Regions from separate parts of the Micromonospora noduli genome, predicted to be linked through region 2. Evidence: riboswitches for the same ligand, from Rfam matches in the RefSeq annotation. Region 2 holds a riboswitch; the other holds the start of a gene.

Region 1 (7,171 bases), on a different contig from region 2:
CCCGACCGCCTTGGGTACGACGGCGAGCTTCAACGGGCCGCTCGCGTCCTTGGTCGCGCCGTCGCCGCCGTCACGGACCTCGACCCCGCCGCAGGCGCTGAGCAGGGCGGTCGCCGCGGCTGCGGCCAGGATCGCCTGCGTGCGCAGGAGTCGTCCTCGCGTCCGCCGGCTGGTGGTGGTGTGTGCCATGGTGTGTGTCCTTCCTCGTTCGGACTCTCGGAATGGCATGTCAACCCCGTGATTCCAGCCGCCGGCGGCGGTACTGGTCGAAGTAGACGGCGGCCCAGATGATCACGCCGACGATCACCTGCTGGTAGTGGATGCTGATGTCGAGCAGGACGGCGCCGTTGCGGACCAGGGCGATGAGGAACGCGCCGATGATGGTCCCGACGATCCGGCCCTGCCCGCCGAACAGGCTGGCCCCGCCGATGACGGCGGCGGCGATGACGTCGAGTTCCAGCGAGATCCCGTAGTTGGGCTGGCCGGAGTTGACCCGGGACGCGGCGATCATGCCGCCCAGCCCGACCAGCACGCCGGCCAGCACGTACACCCCGGTCAGGTGCCGCCCGACCCGGATGCCGGAGCGGCGGGCCGCCTCCAGATTGGAGCCCATCGCGTAGGTGTACTGACCGAAGCGGGTCTGGGAGAGCAGGAAGGCGACCCCGACGGCGACCAGGACGGTGATCACCACGGCGAACGGAATGCCGAGGATCTGCCCGTTGCCGAGCAGTTGGAAGGACCGGGGAAGGCCGTAGACGCCGACCGCTCCGGTGATGATGAAGACCAGGCCCCGACCCACGGACATCGTCCCCAGCGTCGCGATGAACGGCGGAATCCGGGCAACCGTCACCAGCAGGCCGTTCAACAGCCCGGCCAGTGCGCCGACGCCGATCGCGACCGCCGTCGCCGCCCAGAGCGAGAAGCCGAGGTCGCGCACGACCATCGCGCCCAACACGCCGGCGAGCGCGGCGACGGACCCCACGGACAGGTCGATGCCCTTTGTGATGATGACCATCGTCTGGGCCGTGGCGATGATGGCGATCACCGCCGTCTGGGCGCCGATGTTGAAGAGGTTGTCCGCTGTGAGGAAGTAGGGACTCGCGAAGGTCAAGGCGATGAACAGGACGACCAGCGCGGTCGCGGCGGTGAACTCGGAGACGGCGTGGGAGATCCGTTCCCGGAACCAGTCGCTGAGTTCGCCGCGCTGCGTGCCGGCGGTTGCCTCGGCGCTACTCATCGTCGGACCTGACCTCCCCAAGCGCGGCGCCGGCGTCCGACGGGGACCCGCCGACGAGCCGAACGCCTGTGAGCGACCGACCCCGCTCGGACGGTGGTGCGGCTAGATGGCCACACATCCCTTGGAGATAGGTCGGATGTTTCCCACGATCAGGCGTTACCATGCCACGCATTCACGTATGTTGCCAAGGTCTTGCGAGCATGTTTTGCCATCGTTACTTGCACCGCCGAAGGCATACGTCCGACCACATCGACATCGCTGCCGCCGTCAGCGTGTTATCGATAACATGCTATGTCCCCAGTTGGGAAGGCGCTGCCGTCTCAGAACGGGGCCAGCCGGTAGACCCGGCTGGCGGTCTGACGCCAGATCGCGGTCCGCTCGTCGTCGGACAGCGGGTCCAGCAGGTCATTGAGGACTGTGACCCAGCGGGTGTACGAGGTGGCGAGCAGGCACACCGGCCAGTCCGAGCCGAACATCAGCCGATCCGGGCCGAACACGTCCAGGGCGTGCTCGACTGCGGGCCGCAGGTCGGCAGCCGTCCAGGGCTGGCCGTCCACCTCGGTCACCAGGCCGGAGAGCTTCGCCGTCGTGTTGGGCTCGGCCGCGAGGGCCAGCAGGTCGCGCTGCCAGTCACCGAGATCGGCGCGCCCGAGCGGGGGCTTGCCGAGGTGGTCCAGGACGAACCGCACCTGGGGCAGGTCGCGGACGAGCCGGGCGGCCGCCGGCAGCTGATGATGGCGCACCAGGAGGTCGAAGGCGAGGCCGGCGGCACCGACCGCGGCGATGCCGTGCCGCACGTCGGGGCGGTCGAGATAGGTCGGGTCGGGTTCGGACTGGACCAGGTGGCGGATCCCGACCAGCCGTTCGCCGCCGCGGGCCCTGCGTAGCCGGGCGAGGCGACGGTCGACATCGGCGGCGGTGAGGTCGACCCAGCCGACGACCCCGGCGATGAGGGGGTCGTCGGCCGCGATGCCGAGCAGCTCGGGCGTCTCCGACCGAACGGCGACGGACTGGACGACCACGGTCTGGGTGACCCCGGCGGCCCGGGTTGCCGGGGCGAGCTCGACCGGCGTGAAGTCGTCGTCGATCGCGGCCATGGTGTGCGGGTCGATCCAGGGCTGTGGGTGCCGCGCCCGGACCCAGAGGTGATGATGCGCGTCGACAATGCCCTGTCGTCGCGCAACCTCGCCGGTCGTCACCGGCCCCGTCCTGGTGTGTTCGTCCACTCTGCACCCCGCCCCGCCGCTGATCGAAACCCTCCGGGTCGACCCGGAGCCACAGAGCCGATCTGGCAGGTTGACCATGTTAGCGGTAACAGAGTGTTCACGAGTCGCGGAACGCGCGCTACGACCGGCTTGCGGCAGTGTCGCCTTTTGGTCTGACGAATCCGCCGGCACCCTGCGGCTCGGTCGGCTCGTTGACCGAGCGATGGGTGCCGCGTTCGGTGCCCGGGGTCCGGGTTGACCGCCCGAGGCGGCACCGCTACCGTCGACCCACTATCTGCGGCGACGCGAGGGAAGCCGGTGTGAATCCGGCGCGGTCGCGCCACTGTGAGCGGTCCCCAACCACAACTGGGGCCGCGAGCCAGGACGCTCGGTCGTCCGCAGCCTTGCGATGGGGACGCGTCATCCCTGGGGAGGTTCGTGTATTCATGTCTAGCTCCGCTTCCAGCCAGCCGGTGGTGCACCCCGCTGGCAGTGCGCGTCTGATGTGGACGGCTCTGGCGACCGTTGCCGTGCTCACCCTGCTGGCGTACCTCGTCGCCTTCGACCAGGGGGCGGTGTCGCGCAGCGGGATGTACCTGCACGAGCTGATGCACGACGGCCGGCACCTGCTGGGCGTCCCGTGCCACTGAACACCACCGCCGCTCCCCCGTTCCTCGCCGTCCTCGTCCGCGGGCTGCTGGCCGGCCTGATCGCCGGCCTGCTGGCCGGGGCGTTCGCGTACGTCGCTGGCGAACCGCACGTCGAGGCAGCCATCGCCATCGAGGAGGCGGCGACGCACGCCGAGCCCGCCGCCGGTGCGCACGATCACGAGGACGCCCTGGTCGGCCGGTCGGGTCAGCGCGGCGGTCTGTTCCTGGCCACCAGCCTGTTCGGGGCCGCGATGGGTGGCCTGCTGGCCACGGCGTACGTCCTGCTGTCCCGGCGGCGTCGCGGCGACGACGACGGGCGGTCGGGTCTGCTGCTGGCCGGCGGGGCGCTGCTCGGCGCGGTGATCGTGCCGTTCGTCAAGTACCCGGCGAACCCGCCGGCGGTCGGCGACCCGGCCACCATCAACCAACGGACCGTCACCTACCTGTTGATGGTGGTGCTCGGGCTGGTGGCCGTGTGGGCCGGCTCGCTGGGCTACCGGTCGGTCGGTGCCCAGGCGCCGACGTGGCTGCGCGCCGCCGGGGCCACGGGCGGGTTCCTGCTGGTCACGGCAGTGTCGTACGTGGTGATGCCGTCCTTCCAGGAGGTTCCGGCGGACTTCCCGGCGACCCTGCTGTGGAGTTTCCGACTGGCCTCGCTCGGCACCCAGGTCGTGCTCTGGACCGGCATCGGCCTGCTGTTCGCGGCCCTGATGCACCACGAGCGGCGTCGCCGGGCCGGCACCGCACTGCCGAGCACGTGACCGGCACCAGCCTTCGGCTGGTCGCCCACGGTCACACCGCCGCTCTGCGCCGGGCCCGCTTCGGCGGCGCCGACGACGGCCTGGACGAGGGTGGCCTGCGTGCCGCACTCGCCCAGGCCCAGGCGGGCGCAGACCGGCGCGGGCCCCTCGGCGTCAACGCCACCTGCCTGTCCAGCCCCGCGGTGGCCGCCCGACAGACCGCCGACGCCTTCGGCCTGCTGCCGACGATCGAGACCGCGTTGGCCGACTGTGACTACGGGGACTGGTCCGGACGGTCGCTGGAGGAGATCGCTGAATCGCAGCCGCAGGCGCTGCACGACTGGCTGTCCGCACCGGGGTCCGCGCCGCACGGCGGTGAGTCCGTCACGGCCGTGCGGGATCGGGTCGGCAGCTGGCTGGACGAGCAGCAGGAAGCCGGTGGACGCGTCATCGCGGTCACCCACCCACTGGTGATCCGGATCGCGGTGGTGCACGCCCTCGGTCTTCCGATGGCGACGTACCGGCAGGTGGACGTGGAGGCCCTGGCCGTCGTCCGGCTCACCAGCCAGGGCGCGCGCTGGCAGCTCCGACTGGGCGCGCCGCGAGCAGGTTGAGGTCGAACCGAACGGCGCAGGCCGTGGCCACCAGGAGTGGACACGGCCTGCGCTCGTTCGGCGACTGTCAGCCGCCTGCTCAGTGATGCCGGTGGGGCAGGTGCAGCTCGACCGGCTCGGGCGGAAGGTCGTCGACACCGGCGGCGACGGCCTGTTCGTGACGGCGACGCGCCGAGGGCAGGGCCAGTGCCGCGAAGACGGCCAGGACCGCGACGCCCGCGCACACCCAGAAGCCGGCGGTGAACGCCGCGTCGGTGGGCAGCCCCTGCGGGGTGCTGTTCGACGTGATGACGGCCGCCACGACCGCCGCGCCGATGCTGCTGCCGATGGTGCGGGCGATGGTGTTGACGCCGCTCGCCTCGCCGGTCTGCCCCGCCGGGACGCTCTCGATGATGGCGTTGGACATCGCCGCGAACGCCAGGCCGATGCCGGCGCCGGTGAGCACCCCGGAGAGCAGCACCTGCCAGGTCGCGCCGTGCGCGAGAGCCGGCAGCGCGAATGCGACGACGACCGCGACAGTGCCGAGGAACATCGGAACCTTGGGACCGAAGCGACGGTCCAGCAGGCCCGCGAGGGGACCGAAGACCACCATCATCAGGACGGTGGGCAGCAGGAACAGGCCCGCCTGGGACACCGTCTTGCCGAACCCGTACCCGGTGGCGGCGGGAAGTTGCAGCAGGGTCGGCACCAGCACGAACGTCCCGAACATCGCGAAGCCGAGGATCAGGGCGACGAGGTCGGTGGCCCAGACACCGCGAATCCGCATCAGGCGCATGTCGATGAGCGGCTCGCGTACGCGTAGCTCGACCCGGACGAACACCACCATCGCGACCGCGCCGAGCAGGAACAGGCCGATGGTCTTCGGCTCGGTCCAGCCCCAGCCCTGCCCCTTGCTCACGGCCAGCAGCAGCGAGACCAGCGAGACCGACAGGATGGCCGCGCCGAGCATGTCGAGCCGCCCGGGCGTGCGGACCCGCGACTCGGGCATTCCGAAGATGGCTCCGAGCAGCGCGACGACGACGAGGACCAGCGGCAGCCAGAACAGCCAGTGCCACGACAGGTGCTCCACGATCGGGCCCGCGGCCACGATGCCGACACCGGCGCCGACCCCGAAGATCGCCGACAGCAGGCCGACGGTGACGCCGACCTTCTCCCGGGGCAGTTGGTCGCGGACGATGCCGATCGACAACGGCAGGATCGCTCCGGCGGCTCCCTGGAGCGCCCGCGCGACGATCAGCACTGTCAGGTTGGGGGCCAGGGCGGCGAGCAGGGTGCCCGCGGCCAGGGCCGCGAGGACGCCGATGAGGACCCGACGCTTGCCGATCATGTCACCGAGACGTCCGAGAATGGGCGTCAGCACCGAGGCGGCCAACAGGTACGCCGTGAGCACCCAGCTGATGTCTCCGGTCGAGACGCCCAGGTCCCTTCCGATGGTCGACAGCGCGGGCGCCACCAGCGACTGGAGCACCGCGAACGCCAGGCCGCCCAGCGACAGGTACAGCACCAGAAGGGTGCTGTTGGCGCGCGGGGCGGCGCCGGGCGCGGAGCCGAGGCGGGTCGGCTCCTCGATGGTGTGGGTCATGGAATCCCCGAACTAGATGTAAACGTTTGCTGACTTAGCCAGTATGCGCAGCCTGGGACCCATGTCAACAGTCGTTTACGTCACCCTCGGACCGCGCCGGACGTTGCGGTCGACGGAAAGTCAACATATGTTTACTTACTAGGCACCGACGCCGAGCCAGAGCGACAGAGAGGACGCGTCGTGACAGCAGAACCGCCTGTCCCCGCGACCAGCAACACCGCCGGCGAACCGGCCCAGCGTCGCCGTCGGGACGCGGCCGAGACCCGGCAGTTGCTGCTCGACGCCGCTCGCCAACGCTTCGCCCGGGACGGCTACGCGGCCACCACTGTCCGGGACATCGCCGACGACGCGGGCGTCAACGTGGCGCTCATCAGCCGCTACTTCACGTCCAAGGAAGGCCTGTTCGAGGCGTGCCTGCGGGCGGCCGGCGACGAGCTGCGCCGAACCACCGGCCAGACGCCGGCCGACCGGGTGCCCGAGGCCATCGCCCGGCACATCGCCGACCTCGGCGCGGCAGGCCTGTCGAGCCAGCTGTCACTGCTGTTGCGATCGTCCGGAGACGCGGGGGCCGACGAGATCCGGCGCGGCGTGCTGGTCCGTTCCAGTGAACAACTGGCGGCGGCTCGCGGGTGGCGTCCGGGCGAACCGGACAGCGAACAGCTCCTGCTCCGCGCCCAGATGGCCCTCGCCGCCGGCATCGGAGTCGCGGTGCTGCGATCGTCGATCCGGCTGGAACCGCTGAGTTCCGCCACCGAACAGGATCTGGTCGGGCCCCTGCGCGACCTGGTCGACGCGCTGCTGCCACCGCGCTGAGCCCGACTGGGCGCTCGGCTGGGCCTCAGCCCACGCGGGTGTGGACCAGTGCGGCGGCGCGACCCAGGGCGGACTTCTCGACGGCGGACAGCGCGGGGTCGACCCGGCGCAGACCCACCGCACGCCGTAGTTGGCTGGCCCGGGGCGACTCGGCGCGTCGTTGAAAGGCATTGAGGCCGTCCCGAGCAAGATCGGCGAGCTGCGGGTCCGGACCGACCGCCACCTCGGCGAGGATGAGAGCGGTCATGGCCACGTCCAGGTCGGCCGGCCCCTCGGTCGCATTGCGCCAATCGATGACCACCGGCCCGCGCGAGGTCACCATGACGTTCT
Region 2 (7,171 bases):
TACGATCACGACGACGGCGGTTGGACTCACCCGCAGTACGAGTGAGCAGGCCAGATGGGCTGCCGCAGCCTCGGTTTCACGGCGGAACGTCGACCACGGGTCAACGTAGGGATGACGCATGAGAGGTCACGGACGATCAGCACTCCATCGCGGCGAGGTGACCGGCTACCTGTTCAAGCTGATCCGGGAGTCCATCCCGCTCACGCAGGAGCAGCTTGCCGTCGACCTGGACGTCGATCGCGTGACGGTGCAGAGCTGGGAGTCCGGGCGCCGGCCATTCACCGCGGTACCGCTCGGGCAGGCGATCGCCGTCCGACGCCGGCTCGGACGGCTCGGCGCGAACACACTCCTGCTCGCGGCACTTGACGACGCCGCCGAGGCGGATCTCATCCTCGCCGCCGTCCTCAACGAACATGTGGGCCGCTGCGACCTCGCCGAACAGCCGCTGGGCTGGTCCGTACTCACCCACCGTCTGACCGACTTGATCCTCTGGGCCGTCCTCGGGCAGACACCCACCTTCGCCAAAGGACTACCCATCGCCCATCCCCGGCGGGGTCCAGTAGCGTCCGGGCCGACCCTGCCCGTCGACGAGCAACGAGCATTCTTCGCGCACCTTCACGTGCTCGCCGATCGCGCCGCAGCCGGACGGCATCGAAATGTGCTGCTGCACCGGCAAGCCTGCTTCCTCGCCGGCATGGACCCCACCAAGGCAGCAGCAGGTTGGCTCACCCAGACCACCGCCCGAGCACAACGCACGACCACCTTTCGCACCTGGTCACCGCTGTGGCCCGACGCTCGCTCCGTCGTCACGTCCCTCGCCAACCAGGGCGACCCGGAACCGTTGAGAGACTTCATCGCTCGCGCGCACCCCGACGACACCTGCGAGCGAGCAGCCCTCAACTACTCCGCGTACTGGGTGGGCGAGATCCCGTTCCGCCACCGCGACGACTCCTTCATGCCCGAAGCGCTAGCTGACTGGCACGGCTCAATCCTTCTTCGGCATCTGGTCCATCGCCTCGATCCAGGGCATCCCTTCGTCGACCTCAACATCCACAACGTCTGGGCTCTGCTGGCCGCACGACGCGGTCTCGCTCTCGACAACCCCGCCGCGACTCGGGCGCTTCTCGATCGCAGTGTCCCGCTCCTGGACAGTGACCGGATCTCCGCGCAGTCGCGGCAGGAACTAACCTCTATCGTCTACAGCCTGCGGGCGGACGGACTCACCGGCACAGGGACGGGCAGATGACCGACGACCACGACGCCGCCGGAGCGATGAACTTCATCTTCGAAGCCGGCGTCCTCAAACGCGCCGCCCGGACCGGCTGGTGGTTCGCCGGCGTCAAGCAACCCGAGTCAATCGCCGAGCACTCCTTCCGAACGGCGCTCATCGGAATGATGCTCGCCGCCATGGAGGGCGCCGACCCAGCCCGAGTGTCGATGCTCTGCGTCCTGCACGACACCCAGGAAACCCGAATCACCGACATCCCGCACATCGCCAAGCGCTATCTCACCGCCGTGCCCAATACCGCCGTCACCGCCGACCAGGTCGCCGCCTGTCCCCCAGCCGTCGCCGACGTCATCACCGCCGCAGTCGCCGAATACGAAGCTGGCGAAACACTCGAAGCTGTCGTTGCTCGTGACGCCGACAAGCTGGAATGCCTCATCCAAGCCGTCGAGTACCGCCACCAAGGCATCGACAACGTGCAGCGCTGGATCGACAGCTCACGAACCGCGCTCAAGACCGCCAGCGCCCACCGCCTCGCCGACGCCGCCCTCAGCGGACAACCCCTGGCCTGGCTCACTCCCCCGCCCCGGAAGTAAGCGCCCAACACATGGCGCACTGCCTGGGAAGCCGTAAAGGCGGCCTTGCGCGCCTGGGAGGGCGAGGGCAGCGCAACCTTCGTCAGCGACCCGAAGTACATGGGCGTGAGCCTCCATGAGCTGGTCGACGCCGGCAACGCGGCAAGCCACGAAGATAGGCTGACGTACCTCTTCCTTGCCGACGCGACCACGATGGCGGACGTCGAACGCCCGCTTCTCGCACTCGACCTGGCGGAAGAGCCCGGCCGCACCTTCCGGGTGCCGCCCCGCTGGTACGCGGACGTCTCGGCCAACCTCACCATCGCGAACATGGACTTTGCCGAGTTCGCCAACGCCATCGATAGGTCGGACACGTACCGGGGCTTCGACGGGGACTGACGTCCTGGTCTGGGGCCTACTTGCTAAGCCCGTGACGGAGATCGAACCACACTGTCAGCTTCGGAATCGCCTTGATTCGTACGGTGGGTAGTCACGTCACGCGAGACACAGCTATAGGGCGTCGATTGCAGGACCGGCTGGGTATCGATGTGGCCCCGTGTTCACCGCTGTGTCGGGCACGGATCGGGCACGCCAATCGCACGCACGTTTCTCGGCGGGCGACGCTAGCCCTCCGCTGGCGGGGACATCATTATGGTGGGTATGAGGAAAAGCCTCCCGCTGGTCGGCCTGGTCCTGGGAGCACTCGGTGGGGCGCTCTGGGGCTGGTTGGGCAGCGATGGGTACGAGGCAGGAGACTCGGCGCTGGGCACCGGCCTGATGGGAGCCATCGTCGGGCTGCTGATCGGGGCCGCCGCGTACGGCCTGGCAGGCCGCGGTAACCGGAACAGCCCCGGCCGAAAGCGCTGAGAGAAAGGAGCATCATCGACTGCATCCGGCGGGCCCATGGACGGACTCACGTCGCGGTCGGGTACGGCTCAGCTATGCAGTTCAACAACTACAGGTAAGGCTCCTTGCCGGTCCAGGCCGAGCGGCACCTTGCAGCCAGTGACCTGGGCGAATCTCGTCAAGGCTAGGCGTCGATAGTCACTACTCGCCGTCCTTCGACGGCCTGGCGTGCGGACCGCGCCGGAAGGAACTCTCTTGTCAGAAGAGGCCGTCGTCATCCCTTTGCTCGCTGCGGACAACAGCGCCGGAGTTGGTCCCTGGTGGGTTTCGCCGTTGATTGCGTTGGCATCCGGGCTACTCGGCGGGGTCTTCGGCAACATGTTCATCGAGTGGTACCGGGTGCGGACGCAAGACAAGCGGGAAACGGGCAAGCGGGCGCGAGACGCGGGCGACGTGCTGACACGAGCGGCCGTCGACTATGAGTCGGCTGTGATCTACGGCAGTAGCGAAGAGGTGGGTCAGAGCCTCAGCGAGTTAATGCGGGAGGTGGCACCCCACCTTCCTGATCTACCCCGGCGGTTCGCGGCGCTGTTGATTGAGGTGGAGCAGGCTTCTCAGTACGCGGTGGTCTTCCGCCAGGAGGTCGATGCCCAGGAGGACTCACCGGAGCTGTTGGCGGCATTAGACCACCACGTGTTGCAGCTCGCGCTCCTGCTGCGGGCGCAGGTGTTCAGGTGGCGAGTCGGACGAACAGACGACGAAATACAGAGCGCCAGGTACGAAGTCTTTGAGCGCATGAAGAAGATTGCGAACCTCGCCGGTCTGGAGCTCGTAGCGAAGGAGGGGCAGCCTTTCGGCCCCCCAGAGCTGTAAGCGCGCATCACCGCTTACGACACAGCGGTCAACCTGCCATCCCAATACTGCTGGTACCGAACCAGCGACCTCTTCGGCGTGAACGAACGGCTCGGCTCAACCGGCGACGTCCACGACGACCTTGCCCTCGGCGGTGCCGCCGGCAACCAGGTCGTGGGCGTCCATGACCGTGTCGAGCGTGAACCTGCGCTCGTCCAGTCGGGGGCGCAGCGCGCCGGCGTCGGCCAGCGTCGCGATCTCGCGCAGGATGAGGCCATGGTGTTCGCGGCCGCGCCCGGTCAACATCGGCAGCAGGGTGAACACGCCGGAGTAGGTCGCGCCGCGGAACGACAGCGGGGCGAGCGAGTGTGAGCCCCAGCCCAGCGCGCTGACGACGTGCCCATGGTAGGTGCGCACCGCCGCGAACGAGGCGTCGAGCGTCGCGCCGCCGACGTTGTCCACGATGATGTCGAAGCCCTCGCCGCCGGTGTGCCTCTCGACGTACTCCTCGACCTTGCTCGTGGTGTAGTCGATCGGCACGGCGCCCAGACTCTCGATCACCCGCATGCTCGCCGGCCCGCCGGTGGCGTACGCCTCGGCGCCGAGCGCCTGGGCGAGTTGGACGCCCACGTAACCGACCCCGCCGGCACCGCCGTGCACCAGCACCTTCTGCCCGGCGCGGACGCCAGCCCGGTCGACCAGCCCTTCCCAGGAGGTGACCGCCGCCAGGGGCAACGCGGCGGCCTCCCGCATCGAGAGTGCGTTCGGCTTGCGGGCCAGCAACCGGGCGTCCACTGCGGCGTACTCGGCCAGCGAACCCTGTAGGTCGCCCACGCCCCCGCACAGCCCGTACACCTCGTCTCCCGGCTCGAAGCCGGTCACCTCCGCGCCGACCGCCGCGACGACACCGGCGAGGTCCAGGCCGAGCACCGCAGGCAGGTGGACGCGCGCGTGCGCGGCCTTACCTGCCTGGATCTTCGTGTCGAGCGGGTTGACGCCGCTGGCGACGATCCGCACCAGCACCTGCCCGCGCTCGGGGGTGGGTTGATCGATCTCCTCGACCGTCAGCGGAACGTCGAACTCCCGCAGCACCGCAGCGCGCATAACCATCCACACTCTCCGTGATCGAGGCTTCACATGGACGCTATCCGACCGGATGGGCGGCGGGGCGGGTTCCTCGGACCGCGCCAGCGCCGCCACGGGCGGACCACGCCCGGGTCAGTCGTCTTCGGCACCGTCGAGCAGCGCGCGCCGCAGCGCCAGTCGGTGCTTCCGGCGGATCTCCGCCTCCCGGTACCGGCGTCGGTCCCCATCGGTCTCCGGCAGCAGCGGCGGCACCGTCCGAGGCTGACCGTCGTCGTCGATGGCGACCATGACCAGGTGGGCGGTTGCCACGTCGGTGGGCGGCACCGCCCGGTCCCACCGGTCGGCGGTCACCTTGACCGCCACCTCCATCGAGCTGCGGCCGGCCCAGGTGATCCGGGCGTCGACGTGCACGACGTCACCGACCCGCACCGCGCGGAGAAACGCCGTCTCGTCGATGGCGGCGGTCACAGCCGGCCCGTCGGAGTGCCGGGCGGCGACCACACCGGCGACGGAGTCGATGAGGTTGAGGATCCGGCCGCCGTGCACCGTACCCATCAGGTTGGTGTGGTGCTGGTCCATGATCTGCGAAAGGGTCAGGTGCGACGCCGACGGCGCTCGACCGGCGATCGTGGTGGTGTCGTGCACAGCGGTAGTCCGTCCCTCGGGAAACCACACCGCCGGGTCGCGGACACACGCTGGCGAGGACCTGGCCGTGTGCCACACGCACGGCCCGTCACCCGCTCAGCCCACCCGCGAGGCCGACGGCAGCGCACACGGTTGTGTACGCGGCGCCGGCAGGTCTTCGGACTCGCGGGCCTGACCGGTCGCGCCGGTCCCCTACTGGCCGTCGCTTCCCAGGCCACTGGCCCAGTGCTGATGACGGCGGTCGTTCCCACTCACCGCTGCGGGGCAGCCCCGGATTTCCACCGGGTTCCCTCTTACGACGCCCAGCCGGTCACGACGGGGCGAACCAGCGCCGTCGGCGAGCATAGCTGGCCAGGGGATCTGTCCACCCGGGGCGTCCTGCCGCAGCGGCGGATGGCCTCATCGTCAACTTTTAGTCGTCTGAGGAAGAAGATCGTCGCCTCTTGAAAAAAGTCTCGCGAGGGTGAGGATATCCAGATGCGTCGTCTCCCCCAGACTTGCGGCCGGGTGGTCTCGGGCCTCCTCGCGTTCCTCCTCGCCTCGGCGGTCGCCCTCCTCGCGTCCGCCCAACCCGCCGCAGCGCACGGGACCCTCGCCGCGTCCACACCGGCGAGCGGCGCCACAGTGCGCGAGCCGTTGACGGAGGTGCGGCTTTACTTCACCGAGAAGGCCGCCGCCAACGCGTTCTTCACGATCACCGCCCCGGGCGGCACCCGTGTCGACAACGGCTGGTCGCAGGGGGAGCCGAAGCCGCTGGAGAAGCCGGTGCGGGAGTACTTCCTGGTCAACGGGCAGTTCGAGCCACGGGAGTACACGACGGGGTTCCCCGCTGTGGTGTCCGTCGCCCACCTGCCCGCCAAGGGCCAGTACTCGGTGAGCTACCTGTCGGTCGCCTCGGACGGCGACACCGTGCGGGGCACCCTGACCTTCCGCTACGACGGGCGGGTGACAGCAGCGCCGAAGGGATGGAGCCCGCCGTCGACCCAGCCGGACCCGGCGCTGGTGTCCGCCACCGAGCAGCACAACACGTCCGGGCAGGCCTCGGCGGTGCCGACCACCGCGGACGATCCGTCGACCCCGCCGGCCGCGGTGGCCCCGTCGACCGGGTCGACCGAGGAGAGCGGTCCCGGGGCACTGGCCTGGGCCGGCTGGGCGGCGGCGGTCGCGGCGGTCGGGGCGGTGGCCGGGTTCGTCGTCTGGCGTCGCCGATCCGGCGGCACACCCACCGGCCGGGGCCGTACCTCGGCGGCGACCTCCGGTCGACGCGGCGGTGGCGCCCGTACCACGAACAGGGCCGGCACTGGCAAGACCGTCGGCGGCAAGGCTGCTGGGGACAAGACCGTCGGGGGCAAGGCCGGCGCTGGCAAAGTCGGCGGGGGCAAGGTCGGCGCGGCGACCGGCGTCGTCGCGCGTACCGCGAGTGACAAGCGGCGGCCCGCCACAGTGCCGGCGGCGCGCAAGGGCAACACGGTCGTCACGGCCCGCACGGGCGTTGCGGTCGATCCGACGCCTACCGATCAGGTGACCAAGGCCCTCGCCAGCACGGAGGGCGAGCCGACGGTCGACCCCGGACCACGGCCCGACACGGACCTGGCCGCCGCGACGCCTGGGTCCCGGTTGAGCAACACCCACCTGGCGCTGTTCGTCGGCGGTCTGGTGATCGCTCTGTTGGCCGGGTTCGGGTTGGCCCGTATCGGCACCGCCGACGAGAGTCCGGCGGCCGGTAACGCACGACCGTCAGCCGGTGGGCCGCCCGCCTCGGGCCAGGTGGGCTCGGCGACCGACGGGCACCAACACCCGGCCGGTACGGGGCCGCACACGCATCGGGGTGACGACGCGACGGGCGCGACGCTGGCGACCGGCACGACGGTCAGCGCCGGTGGGTACACCCTGCAACCAATGGAGCGGTCCCAACCGCCCGGTGTACGCGCGGACTACCGGT

Evidence for each region. Region 2 has a riboswitch for cobalamin ahead of MED15_RS03015 (acyl-CoA thioesterase). Riboswitches for the same ligand answer to the same signal wherever they lie in the genome.
Region 1: another riboswitch for cobalamin. It lies ahead of MED15_RS33050 (CbtB domain-containing protein); the one in region 2 lies ahead of MED15_RS03015 (acyl-CoA thioesterase).

The regions. Positions count from the first base shown of each region.
Region 1 covers NZ_PYAC01000043.1:317,767-324,937, forward strand. Annotated here, with positions in the region: gene MED15_RS33035 (ABC transporter substrate-binding protein) at 1-189, opposite strand, end outside; gene MED15_RS33040 (ABC transporter permease) at 230-1,237, opposite strand; gene MED15_RS33045 (amidohydrolase family protein) at 1,558-2,436, opposite strand; cobalamin riboswitch at 2,710-2,853, shown strand; gene MED15_RS33050 (CbtB domain-containing protein) at 2,889-3,092, shown strand; gene MED15_RS33055 (CbtA family protein) at 3,083-3,853, shown strand; gene MED15_RS33060 (histidine phosphatase family protein) at 3,850-4,446, shown strand; gene MED15_RS33065 (MFS transporter) at 4,526-6,028, opposite strand; gene MED15_RS33070 (TetR family transcriptional regulator) at 6,209-6,841, shown strand; gene MED15_RS33075 (phosphotransferase) at 6,867-7,171, opposite strand, start outside.
Region 2 covers NZ_PYAC01000001.1:703,497-710,667, forward strand. Annotated here, with positions in the region: gene MED15_RS02985 (helix-turn-helix domain-containing protein) at 119-1,246, shown strand; gene MED15_RS02990 (HD domain-containing protein) at 1,243-1,821, shown strand; partial or broken gene MED15_RS02995 (DUF6924 domain-containing protein) at 1,852-2,199, shown strand; gene MED15_RS03000 (hypothetical protein) at 2,461-2,667, shown strand; gene MED15_RS03005 (hypothetical protein) at 2,902-3,519, shown strand; gene MED15_RS03010 (zinc-dependent alcohol dehydrogenase family protein) at 3,616-4,608, opposite strand; gene MED15_RS03015 (acyl-CoA thioesterase) at 4,717-5,163, opposite strand; cobalamin riboswitch at 5,361-5,574, opposite strand; gene MED15_RS03020 (copper resistance protein CopC) at 5,707-7,171, shown strand, end outside.